Linked DNA regions of Acetivibrio cellulolyticus CD2. The protein of the gene in region 2 interacts with the protein of the main gene of each other region in a pairwise test. Links are inferred from orthologs where the notes say so. Each region holds a gene or a part of one and is shown on either strand. Other genes may lie near its edges. The genes, in order: ACECE_RS0209875 and topA.

Evidence for each region.
Region 1: the proteins of topA (region 2) and ACECE_RS0209875 interact in binary tests that used the Escherichia coli proteins (3 or more experiments, as listed by UniProt). The link is inferred for Acetivibrio cellulolyticus CD2 from one-to-one orthologs.

The regions. Positions count from the first base shown.
Region 1 is NZ_JH556653.1:1,771,729-1,778,252, forward strand. What follows is about bases 1,217-4,135. They hold ACECE_RS0209875 (YigZ family protein), read right to left. Parts: upstream 3,042-4,135; coding sequence 2,391-3,041; downstream 1,217-2,390. Other genes in these bases: ACECE_RS0209865 (sensor histidine kinase), read left to right, coding at 1,217-1,947; ACECE_RS0209870 (CoA-binding protein), read right to left, coding at 1,960-2,334; lepB (signal peptidase I), read left to right, coding at 3,294-3,863; ACECE_RS0209885 (NUDIX domain-containing protein), read right to left, coding at 3,943-4,135. Also shown: ACECE_RS0209860 (YebC/PmpR family DNA-binding transcriptional regulator), read right to left, coding at 1-452; more of ACECE_RS0209865, read left to right, coding at 859-1,216; more of ACECE_RS0209885, read right to left, coding at 4,136-4,368; GTPase HflX, read right to left, coding at 4,495-6,354; ACECE_RS0209895 (mismatch-specific DNA-glycosylase), read left to right, coding at 6,417-6,524.
Region 2 is NZ_JH556658.1:39,744-46,273, reverse strand. Bases 1,166-4,090 are described here. They hold topA (type I DNA topoisomerase), read right to left. Parts: upstream 3,719-4,090; coding sequence 1,613-3,718; downstream 1,166-1,612. Other genes in these bases: dprA (DNA-processing protein DprA), read right to left, coding at 4,019-4,090; trmFO (methylenetetrahydrofolate--tRNA-(uracil(54)-C(5))-methyltransferase (FADH(2)-oxidizing) TrmFO), read right to left, coding at 1,166-1,586. Also shown: more of trmFO, read right to left, coding at 258-1,165; more of dprA, read right to left, coding at 4,091-5,128; ACECE_RS0216000 (YifB family Mg chelatase-like AAA ATPase), read right to left, coding at 5,327-6,530. UniProt on the Escherichia coli protein: Releases the supercoiling and torsional tension of DNA, which is introduced during the DNA replication and transcription, by transiently cleaving and rejoining one strand of the DNA duplex.

The DNA.
Region 1 (6,524 bases), on a different replicon or contig from region 2:
TCCTCTTTAATTTTGCCGTCTTTCTCAATAAGGATTACTCCTTTTTTGTCGAACATAAACGACACGCAACCGGTTGTCCCCAAATTGCCGCCAAATTTGTCAAAGAAATGCCTTACATCCCCAGCCGTCCTGTTTCTGTTATCGGTCATCGCTTCAACTATAACTGCCACACCTCCAGGTCCATAACCTTCATATACTATTTCCTCATAACTCGCGCTATCTACGTCACCGGCAGCTTTTTTTATACATCTGATAATATTATCATTAGGCATATTTGCAGCCTTTGCTTTCGCAATAACATCCTTCAGCTTTGAATTAGACTCAGGCTCAGGTCCTCCCTGTCTCACAACAATGGTAATTTCCCTGCCAAGCTTGGTAAATATTTTACCTTTCTGAGAATCGGTCTTTTCCTTTTTACGTTTTATATTGGCCCACTTTGAATGCCCTGACATAAAACACCTCCATAAAAACTTATAATTGGATAACAACTTTTAAGATAAATTATACCTCACTTTGGTTATATGATGCCAGATACGCACCCCCAAAATTTATCTAATGTTACTTTTGGTTATCTTTAAAACATATCCCTATAAAATTATAATATTAAAAACGCAATTTATAAAGTTTTTTTAAAATATATATTGCAATTTCAATTACTTTTTTAAAAAATGTATTTACAGATATGGAATTTTTATATAAAATATGTATGGTATTTTATGTATTTGTACCATTATTATGCTATTCTTTATGTACATTAATCGTTTTGTAAAATAATAACACTATAAGGATTGATGTTAATTGGCCATAAAACAAGCTTCAAATGTAATCATAAGAATTATTAATATTTTGATAATTGCATTGCTCTTAATTTTAAATTTGAGCTCCTTTATTGCATATAAAGAAGTTGGCATAGGTCTTTCCCCAAGTATTTTCCTCATACAGTTTAAGTATAATGTAGTTTTAGAAGGGGTTCTGCTTGGTGTACTTTTCTTAACAAATATAATAATGCTAAAAAATCAGTCTTCAAACACCAAAAAAGATGAAAAGCAAGAAGGTGAAGAATTAAACAAATACCAGAAGGAAATTGATGTTCAATATAAAGTATTAGAAAAAATTGCTTCACTTTACGATACTACCGTTAAATGCACCAATGAAAAATCTGAGTTCTTTTACAATATGTCCCACGAATTGAAAACTCCTTTAACTGTTATATTAGGTGCAATTCAGCTTATCGAGCAAAAAAACTCCGTTATAGAAGTTGACAGAAGAAAATCCAGTAAACACATAACAACTATAAAACAAAACTGTTATAGGCTCCTGCGATTAATTAACAATATGCTGGATTTAAGCCGCATTGAATCCGGTTACATAAAATCCAATATGATTAACTGCAATATTGTTTACCTTGTTGAAGAAATCTCACTGTCAGTTATACCGTATGCTGAACAAAAATCACTGACTATTGAATTTGATACTACGTCAGAGGAAATAATTTCTGCAGTCGACATTGATAAAATTGAAAGGATTATACTAAACCTCTTATCAAATGCTATTAAGTTTACAAATCCAGGAGGCAAAATTTCAATAACTGTATCAGCCAAAAATGATAAAGTGCATATTAGCGTAAAGGATACAGGTATCGGAATACCAAAAGATATGCTCCATAATGTATTTGAGCGTTACCAGCAGGTTGACAGCTCTTTGACAAAAGGAATTGAAGGAAGTGGTTTGGGGCTTTCTATAGTAAAGTCTTTTGTTGAGCTTCATGATGGAAATATAAAAGTAAAGAGCGAGCCGAACGTTGGCAGTGAATTCCACATTGATCTACCGATAAAACATATTGAATCATCTGACAGCAACCATTCAACTACTGGGCATGATAATCAGATGAGGATAATAGAGGCTATAAATATTGAGTTTTCGGAAATCTATCATATAGCCTCTTAATTAAGCTATTCCTTACCTTAGGGCTACAAGTACACATGCCTGTACGGCGTTTAGCCCCTTTTCATCAATTAAATCCATTATGCTATTATTATAAGTTCCCGGTTGAAACCATATATTACTTACTCCAACTTTTGCTGCTTCTTCAATTACTTCAATTCCCCTTTTTGGTGATACAACCATGTCAATTACTTCAGGAACCTCCGGTAATGAAGATAAATCCTTATAGCACTTATCTCCTTCAATCTCCTCATAATTCGGATTAACAGGATACACCGTATATCCATGAGATTTAAGCTTTTTATAAATCATATTCCCATACTTTTCCGGATTGTCATTAACTCCTATTACAGCCCATACTTTCTTTTCAAGCATTTCCTCTTCCATCATTTTATCCGCTCTCCTTCCTGCAGGACAGAAGTATTAATTTCGATATTTCATCATTCCTATAGAATTAGCTTTCCTTGCAAATCCAAAGTTATGTATGTATCGTCGCCTGGTTCAATAATTGCTCTGGCATTTGTCGCTTCAATCATAATATTAATAAATTTGTCGACTTCATCCACAAATACAAAAACGATTAATTCTACATCCTGTTCATATACAATATCTTTTATTGTATAGCCTTCAGAGATAAGTAAACTTTGTATCTTTCCGAATAAAGTATATTCAACAATAACGCTCATTTCCCTGCAAAGTTTTTTAACAACAACTCCTGCAGCTTCTACACCTAAAGCAGCACTTTTTCCATATGCACGAATAAGTCCTGCAGCACCGAGCAAAGTCCCTCCAAAATATCTGGTAACTACAACTGCAAGGTTCTGGACCTCCATCCGCTTTATTACTTCAAGCATTGGAAGACCTGCTGTACCCGAAGGTTCTCCAGCATCGCTAAACCTCTGTATAATATTGTTACCACCAATTGAATAGGCGTAAACATTGTGCGTAGCATCCCAGTATTTAGACTTTAAACCGTTTATAAACGACAACGCCTCTTCCTCATTTGATACAGGCTTTACAGAAGCTATAAACCTGGACTTCTTTTCTTCTATTTCACAAACTGCAGAATTAAAAACTGTTTTGTATTCCTTATCCAAATTAACCACCTTTAGTAATGAAGAAAATAACTTAAGCTACAATTTTTGCCCCTACTTATTTGATTTCAAAAAGCCACGCAAAAATTTGTAAGTTCTGTTTCATTCGTTAATATTTGTATTCTATAATTATAACCCATAAAGCTGATCACTACCAATAAAATATAAAAACTTATAATTAACAAAAAGTTCATAGAATTTAGTGCATAATGGTGTATAATATTAGTAGAGATTTTATTTCAGGAGGGATTATTTATGCAGCGTGTTGTCAAAGAACTTGCAAGTTGGGCAGCGTATATTGTTTCAGCCGTCTTAATCGGTTTAGCTATAAATACATTTGTTTTTCAGCCCACTCAAATCATCGGATGTTCTATGGAGTCTACATTTTATGAGAATGATAAAATTATGGTGAACAAACTTATACACACTTTTGGTTCTGTTCCGGAATATGGGGATGTTGTCATTATTGACAGCCGTGTTAATAGATCAAGAACACTTACAGATGACTTAACAGACAGTCTTAAATACAATGCAATTACAAGTATGATTACAAAAGAAAAACAAGATATTTTGTGGATTAAAAGAGTTATCGGCAAAGCTGGTGACACATTGGAATATATTGATGGCAAATTATATAGAAATGGAAAAGTCATTGAAGAACCATATATAAAAGAGCCAATGAACTATTTCGGTGACAAAAAGGTTGTCGTTCCTGAAGGAAATGTATTTGTTATGGGGGACAACAGAAATTCCAGCTGCGATAGCAGAATTATAGGCTGTGTTCCTCTTGATCACATTATAGGAAAGTATGCTTTTAAATTCTAAATTATTTTATTGTTATTATTCATAAATAAAGGACCATAAGCGCCAGACTACTGGACTCATGGTCCTTTTATTTTTATAACTATATTGTTCCTTCTCTAAACTTTGTAAATGACAAATTCACCAATGACTTATCCTGACTGTACTTCATCATGTTCATTGCTTCATCGATATTAACAAATACACTATCTTGATTGCCCTTTTCTTCAATAACTTTATCATTTTGGGATTTCATAATATACCAGGTAATTTTATTTAGGAATGGTGTTTGACGTGAAGTAGAAAAGCATTCATAACTTGTTTGACCTACTGTTGAAACTATTTCAGCTTGGACTCCGGACTCTCGGGTTATCTTTTCAAGGGCAACTTCATTTGGCAATTCTCCATTATGCAATACTTCTCGTGGAAGCACCCAGTCATCCCCGTTTTTGAGAAGGAGAACCTTATCTCCAGAGAACACAACGCCACCTGTAAAGCTCTTTACCAACATAGCAAAAACCCCTTTCATATTAAATTTACCTTCATTAGGAGAAATGATAAGGAATACATTAGTTCATATTCCCTATATAATATTATAATACTATACTGGTAAATTTTATTCAATTGTATTGGAAATATATTAAAAAATTATTTTTCAAACCTTGAATTTCTTTAAAGAATCCACCTTTGATTTCAACATTGAAACCTTTAAAAAGGTGCCTGATTCCTCATGACTCTGACTGATTATTTTTCCATTTTTATAAATATAAGATATTGCCCAACCTTCATGATACGGTATTAACAATTCAAGTTCCTCTTCATCCTGCCCAAGTACGTCGGTAATAGCCTTTAGCAAGTCCTCAAAGCCTTCTTTTGTAACTGCCGAAATTTCTATAACCTTACCCATAGGATTAAGTATCGGAGCTCTTTTTCTCTCCTCAAGCATGTCGACTTTGTTTAGAGCCATTACAATAGGTTTGCTTGAAGCGCCCAAAGCGTTCAAAATATTGTCTACCACCTCAATCTGCTCCTGAGCCTCATAACTCGTAACATCAACAACATGAATCAATACGTCTGCGTATACTGCCTCTTCCAATGTGGATTTAAAGGACTCTATCAGTTCATGCGGCAGTTTTCTTATAAATCCAACGGTATCAATAAGAAGGGCTTCTCTTCCGTTTGGAAGTTTAAGGTTTCTAGCTGTAGGGTCCAAAGTTGCAAAAAGCTTGTCCTCTGCAAGCACATCCGATTTGCAGAGAGTATTCATTAGAGTTGACTTGCCCGCATTTGTATAGCCAACTAAAGCCACAACCGGCAAAGAATCCCTATCTCTGCTTTTACGCATAAACCCTCTACGCTTTTCAACTTCAGAGAGTTCTGATTCAAGATAGCTTATCCTTCTCCTTATGTGCCGCCTGTCAACCTCCAGCTTCTTCTCTCCCGGTCCCCTTGTCCCAATACCTCCACCCAATCTCGATAGTTGATTTCCAAGACCTATAAGCCTCGATACCCTGTACTTTAACTGCGCAAGCTCTACCTGGAGCTTTCCCTCTTTTGACCTCGCCCGCTGGGCAAAAATATCTAAAATCAGCGTTGTTCTATCAATAACTTTTATTCCTACGAGCTCTTCAATATTCCTCAATTGAGCTCCTGAAAGCTCATCATCAAAAACAATCAGATCAATATCTAAAGCCTGCCTGATAAGACACAGCTCTTCCAATTTACCCCTGCCTATATAATAAGCAGAATCTATTCCCTGCCTTCTTTGAAGTATTTTCTTTACTACCTTTGCACCAGCTGTCCAAACAAGCTCTTCCAGTTCATCCAAGGATCTTTCGCCAATACTTTTGCCATTTACAATATTACCGGTTGAAGTCTCCAAAGCAACAAGAATAGCTCTTTCAGCATCTGCCTTATTAGCGTATAATGTATCACCAGCCGTTCTGTCAAGCTCTTCTATAAGATTCCAAAGCTCTACAAAACGATTATCATGCGCTTTAAAAGGACCATAGACCTGTGATTTGTTAAATTCGCCTCCATCAGATTTTTGGGGTATAGCGACAAAAATCTCTGTAATCTTTCCATCCATAACCCCAACTGCTACCATAGCATCAAGCCTCAATTTGAGCATGGAATTTATATCAACAAGTGAAACCATTCCGGCACCGTTTGGATGAGTATGGATGCATCTGACGCCCGAAAGCCTTGATTTATCCCTTCTGCCTTCTACTTCAGGAAGTGCTACAGTACTACTATCCCCAACGCTTAAATCTACTATATTGCCCTTCCTGTCAATAAATACAGAAATTTCACGGTTAATTCTGCCGCTAATGTCGGAGATGGCATCTGTCAATTCCGGGGGAACAAAATCATTTTTGTCTATCTGCATTTGGCAAACTGCTTCCAATTCTTCAATTACAGACTTTTTTAGAGAATCAAGATTTCCATTTACGCTAATTATTCTCACCTCTTGTATTCCAAGTATTGTATGTACATAATAAGTATTATCAAACATTTTCCGAAATTCTGCAATAACATTTTGAAAAAGGAAATTATTTTTAATTTAGAGGTGATAAAATGATTAATCAGAATAATGAAGGCTTTCTACCGGACATAATTTCAGACAATCTAAGTATACTTTTTGTAGGCTACAATCCTGGTACACTGTCAGCAGCAACAGGACAT
Region 2 (6,530 bases):
ATATACATATAATGGCACATTACTTAAGTAGATATTAACATAACTTTTTTTAAAAAACAACTATTAATATAAAAAAAAAATTGTGTGACCTTCGCAAAAAATCAGCAAGCCTAGGCTTGCTGATTTTTTGCCGCGTCTATGGGAAATCCTGTCCCTGAGACGCTAAAAATGCCATCCATGGCATTTTTACTTCAAAATTTTCAAGCTTTCGGCAGCTGATTTTAATTGCTCAGGTCAAACAATTACCTCATTTGACACTAAAACAGGTGAATACCGAAATTTGGTTGATCTTTGATATCTTTGATTATGTTTAGAGCCCTTGTAGCTATCTCGAAGTTTTTCTTCCTTTTATCACGAATTCTAACATTAAGGCCCTCCATCAAACCAAAGTTGACATTCATTGGCTGAAAATCTTTTACATTCTGGTCAGAAATATAATTACTCAATGCACCAATTGCAGTACTTCTAGGAAATAAAACATCTTCCTTTCCAAGAAAATTCATAGCAGCATTAATTCCTGCAACCAATCCTGAAGATGCAGATTCTACATATCCCTCAACTCCGGTCATTTGGCCTGCGAAGTATAGGTTTTGATATTTTCTCATTCTGTAAGAAGCTTCAAGAACTTTTGGTGAGTTTATGAAAGTATTTCTGTGCATTACTCCATATCTAACAAATTCGGCATTTTCTAGTCCTGGAATCAGACCAAAAACCCTCTTTTGTTCCGGCCATTTTAAGCGGGTTTGAAATCCTACGATGTTAAAGAGTGTTCCCTCTGTATTATCCTGTCTCAATTGTACTACAGCATACGCTTCATTTCCGGTCTTTGGATCAACAAGACCTACAGGTTTTAGCGGACCAAACCTAAGAGTATCTACACCTCTTTTTGCCATAGTTTCAACAGGCATACAACCCTCAAACACCACTTCTTTTTCAAAATCCTTAACTTCTGCAAGCTCTGCATTAATAAGCTCATTCCAGAACTTATCATACTCTTCCCTATTCATTGGGCAGTTAATATAGTCCTCTGTACCCCTGTTATATCTGGCAGCCTTATAAGCCTTGTCCATATTAATAGACTCAAAAGAAACAATTGGAGCTGCTGCATCAAAAAAGTGAAGGTATTCCTCTCCGATCAAACTCATTAAGCTCTTTGACAAATCCTCTGAAGTCAACGGCCCTGATGCTACAACTGTAACTCCATTTGTAGGAATATCTTTTACCTCTTCATTGATAATTTCAATGTTCTCATTTTCACGCATCAAGTCAGTAACCATCTGTGAAAATTTACTCCTGTCAACAGCTAATGCTCCACCTGCAGGAACTCTTGTTGCATCGGCACACGTCATAATTATTGAATCAAGGAGTCTCATCTCTTCTTTCAAAAGCCCAACAGCATTTTCAAGCTGGTCAGACCTCAAGGAGTTGCTGCATACAAGCTCAGCATAAGTTTCAAGATGGTGAGCCGGCGAATAGGATTGGGGCTTCATCTCATAAAGCCTTACCTTTATCCCTCTTTTTGCTATCTGCCAGGCAGCTTCACATCCTGCCAGCCCAGCACCTATTACATTTATATAATCAGACATTTTCTATACCTTTCCCTAAAATCACATTATTCCTGTTCTTCGTCTTTCTTACTCTCTTCAACTTTTGTAAAATCACAAGTCTCATTACTGCATTTATAATGGGCTTTCTTAGCTGAGAACTTCTTAAGCAAAAAGTTTCCGCATTGTGGGCACATCTCTTTAGAATGCATATCCCAACTCATAAAACTGCAGGTAGGATTATTCTCGCAACCCAAATACTTTTTACCCTTTTTAGACTTCTTGATATATACCTTTCCACCACATTTGGGACAATTAACTCCAGTCTCCTCAAGAATAGGCCTTGCATTTCTGCATTCCGGAAATCCCGGACATGCCAGAAACTTTCCATACCTACTCATCTTTATGACCATATTTCTTCCGCATTTCTCACATATTTCATCTGTAACTTCATCCGGAACTTCAACATTTCCGATTTGTGCTTCTGCTTCCTGCAAAACAACAGCAAACTGCGGATAGAACCCCTTCATTACATCTACCCATTTTTTGAAACCTTCTTCAACATCATCGAGTTTCTTTTCTAACTGGGCTGTAAATTCTATATCAACTATATCCTGAAAATAATTTTTCATGATGTCGTTAACTATCTTACCCAATTCTGTAGGCAGCAAAGTCTTGGCATCCTTAACAACATAGCCCCTTGCAAGTATAGTTGTAATTGTAGGAGCATAAGTACTCGGCCTGCCTATACCCTTTTCTTCAAGAGTCTTTACCAAACTAGCTTCGGTATATCTTGGAGGCGGCTGAGTAAAATGCTGCTTGGGATCTATTTTTTTCTGCTTTACCTCTTCACCTTCAACAAGGTCAGGTACATTGTTTTCTCCTTCTTCGCCTTCCTCATCCTTGCCTTCTAAGTATAAAACTATGAAACCCTGGAATTTTAAAATTTGCCCATTCGCTCTAAAAGTATAGTCACCTACTGTTATATCGGTATTTATTGTATCATACTCCGCTGAAGACATCTGGCTTGAAACAAATCTGGACCAGATAAGCTTATAGAGTTTATATTGCTCCTTTGTAAGCGAATCCTTAATTGAATCCGGTTCCATTGTAACCTGTGAAGGTCTTATACACTCATGCGCGTCCTGCGAAGCAGATTTATTTTTAAATACACGTTTTTCTTCCGGAACATACTTTTGACCGTACTTTTCCTTTATAAAATTTAAAGCATCCTGCTGTGCTTCAGCAGAAATTCTTGTAGAATCGGTACGGATATAAGTGACAAGACCGATTGCTCCAACTCCTTTTATTTCAACACCTTCATAGAGCTGCTGTGCTACAATCATAGTTTTCTTGGTTGTAAAACCCAGTTTTCTTGCAGCCTCCTGCTGCATAGTGCTGGTAATAAAAGGTGGTGCAGGAGACTTCTTTTTTTCACCCTTTTTAATTTTTTGTACAATAAATGGCTTATCTTTTATATTATCAAGTATCTTTTTTACATCATCTTCATTTTTTAATTCTACCTTTTTGCCGCCAGTTCCGTAAAATTTGGCATCAAAAGAACCTTTTCCACCCTTCTTTTCGAGTTTGGCATCAATAGTCCAATACTCTTCAGGTATAAAGTTCTCTACCTCTTCTTCCCTATCACAAATTAATCTTGTAGCGACTGATTGAACTCTACCTGCACTAAGTCCCTTCTTGACCTTCTTCCATAATATAGGGCTTATCTTATAACCAACTATCCTATCCAAAATTCTTCTGGCCTGCTGGGCATCAACAAGATCGAGGTCAATTTCCCGAGGCTCCTTGATAGCATTTTTAACAGCATTCTTGGTAATTTCATTAAATGTAACTCTGCACTTCTCAGAATTATCTATATTCAATAAATGGGCCAAATGCCATGAAATAGCTTCACCTTCTCTATCAGGGTCGGTCGCCAGATAGATCTTTTTTGCACTTTTGGCTTCCTTCTTCAACTTGGAAATAACGTCTCCCTTTCCTCTGATAGTGATATACTTAGGTTCAAAATCATTCTCAATGTCTATACCAATCTGACTTTTTGGCAAATCCCTCACATGCCCTACAGAAGCTACTATTTTATAATCCTTGCCCAAAAACTTTCCAATTGTGTGCGCTTTTGCAGGTGACTCAACAATAACTAACTTATCAGCCATCTTTTTCCTCCAGTCATGTTTGTCTACATTCTTTGCAAAATTCTTATTCTTTACATCTCCAAATACTTCCGAATAAGGTTTATCTTTATATAAACTGCTCAAATCTAATTTTTAAATTAAAACTTATATACTCAATTACTATATTATAATATTATGTATTGGCATATTACAATAAAAATATCTTAGGCATTAAGGCCAATTAAATTTTGAATTAAATATAACTTCATCTATTGTTTTTGCTTAAGGCTTATTTTATGCCATACAGTCATGCAAAAACGATAAGGAAATATTCGCCATTCCTTACAACTTTAACTTATACACCTTTCCTGGAAGCTGTTCGACAAGCCCTTTTAACTCCAGCATTACAATTACTGAATTTATTACTTTAATATTTAAACCAGTTTTATTGGCTATAATATCAATATGCGTTGGCTCTAATTTCAAACATTCCACAATTTTCACTTCATCTTTATCAAGTCCCTTTAGCAATTTATCATCTTTAAGCTTTTTTGTAAAGGAATCCTTGTTATTATCATTAAAATATGCACCAATTTCTTCTAATATATCTTCTAAGGAAGTAACCATTTTGGCTCCTTCTTTAATCAGTTTATTAGTTCCGGTACTATTAAGGCTGTTTACATTACCAGGCAATGCGAACACTTCGCGTCCCTGTTCTAATGCAAAATTTGCTGTAATAAGCGACCCGCTGCGTTCCCCTGCTTCAATTACTATCACGCCCATAGATATACCGCTGATAATTCTGTTTCTTGCAGGAAAATTACCCGCAACAGGCTGAGTTCCGGGTAAAAACTCTGACAAACAAGCCCCATTTTCAATTATATTTTCCATAAGCTTTTTATTCTCATAAGGATACACTATGTCAAGTCCACAACCTAGAACAGCTACAGTTTTTCCCCCAACACTCAAAGCCCCTTTGTGTGCAAACGTGTCGATTCCTCTTGCCATGCCACTTACAACAGTTATACCGCACCTTGAAAGCTCTCGAGACACAACTTCAGCCATATTTAACCCATATGAGGTAGCTTTTCTTGATCCAACCACTGCAAGATACTTTTCTTGTTTTGTCATATTTCCCTTCATGTACAGTGTAATAGGCGGATCATAAATGTTCTTCAAATATTCCGGGTAATTTTCATCTTTAATTGTTACTATTTTTATATCATTTGCATTAATATTTTCAATATGCTTCTTTACTTTCTCTTTATTGCCTTTATTCACCAAATTTTCAACATCTGTCCGGCTCAAAAATGAAAAAGAAGCAAAATCTAGCTCCTTGGCTGTAAAGACATTATAAGGATCTTCGAAAAAATCAAGCAGCTTTTTACTTTTTACTGCACCGATTCCAGGTATGGAACCAAGCCAAACCCAATATTCCATATTATCGTGCATTTAAAAAACCCCTTGTCAATAAAAGTATATTTCTCGATAACATATCGTCCATTATTTCAGAAATCTTTACAGCGCAAATATAAATATAACAAATTATATAAATTATAACAACGATGAGAATTATTTTTTTTCATTGATTTTAGAATCAGGATAAAATTATAGTCTTTTTGGTGAAAAGCTGGTAGCATAATTGATTCCTTACATTTTTCTATCAAGACTTCTATACTGAATCGCCTCTAGCAAGTGTTCCTGACGGATTTGTTCACTCTCATCCATATCAGCAATAGTCCTTGCCACCTTAAGAATTCTATTATGCGCACGAGCACTTAAACCAAGCCTGTCAAATGCGCTCTTTAATATTTCCTTACACTTATCATCTAATTTACAGTACTTCTTTATTAACATAGGTGTCAGTTCTGCATTAGAATAAATATTCAATCCCTCATATCTTTTCTGCTGGATCCTTCTTGTTCTGTTTACCCTTTCCCTTATAACGCTTGATTTTTCACCCTGCTCCTGACTTTCAAGATCTTTATACTTAACTGAAGCCACTTCTATATGGATGTCTATTCGATCGAGTAAGGGGCCCGATAATTTACCAAGGTACTGCTGTATCTGTTTTGTGGTACATGTGCACTCCTTTGATTCGTCAAGATAATTCCCACACTTGCAAGGGTTTGCAGCACATATCAAAGTCGTCCTCGCAGGGTATGTAAAAGTGGCATTAATCCTCGAAATTGTGACGGCACCATCCTCTAGAGGCTGCCTTAATACCTCCAGTGCATCTTTATCAAATTCAGGAAGTTCATCTAAAAATAATACACCAAAATGTGCAAGGCTTATTTCACCGGGTTTAGGATACTTTCCCCCACCGATGAGGCTGACATTTGATATAGTGTGATGCGGTGCCCTGAATGGTCTTTGAGTAACAAGAGAAGTTTTCTCCGCCAAAGTTCCGGCAATACTGTGTATCTTGGTTACTTCTAGGGCTTCATCGAAAGTCATGGAAGGAAGAATAGTTGGCAATCTCTTTGCAATCATCGTTTTACCGCAGCCAGGGCTTCCAAGCATTAAACAGTTATGCCCCCCTGAGGCTGCAACCTCAAGAGCTCTTTTGGCATTTTCCTGCCCTTTCACATCTGCAAAATCTACATCATAATCTATATATGTTTCAAACAGTGCATTAATATCAATATTATGTATATCTATTCTGCGAACACTATTTAGGTGATTTACTACATCAACAATGTTTTTTGCCGGCAGCACATTGATTCCATTCACAACCGCTGCTTCATCTGCATTTTCAAGAGGAAGAATAATATTTTCTATTCCGCTTTGTTTTGCGCTAATTACCATAGGAAGCACACCCTTAACCGCTTTAATTTCTCCATCTAGTGAGAGC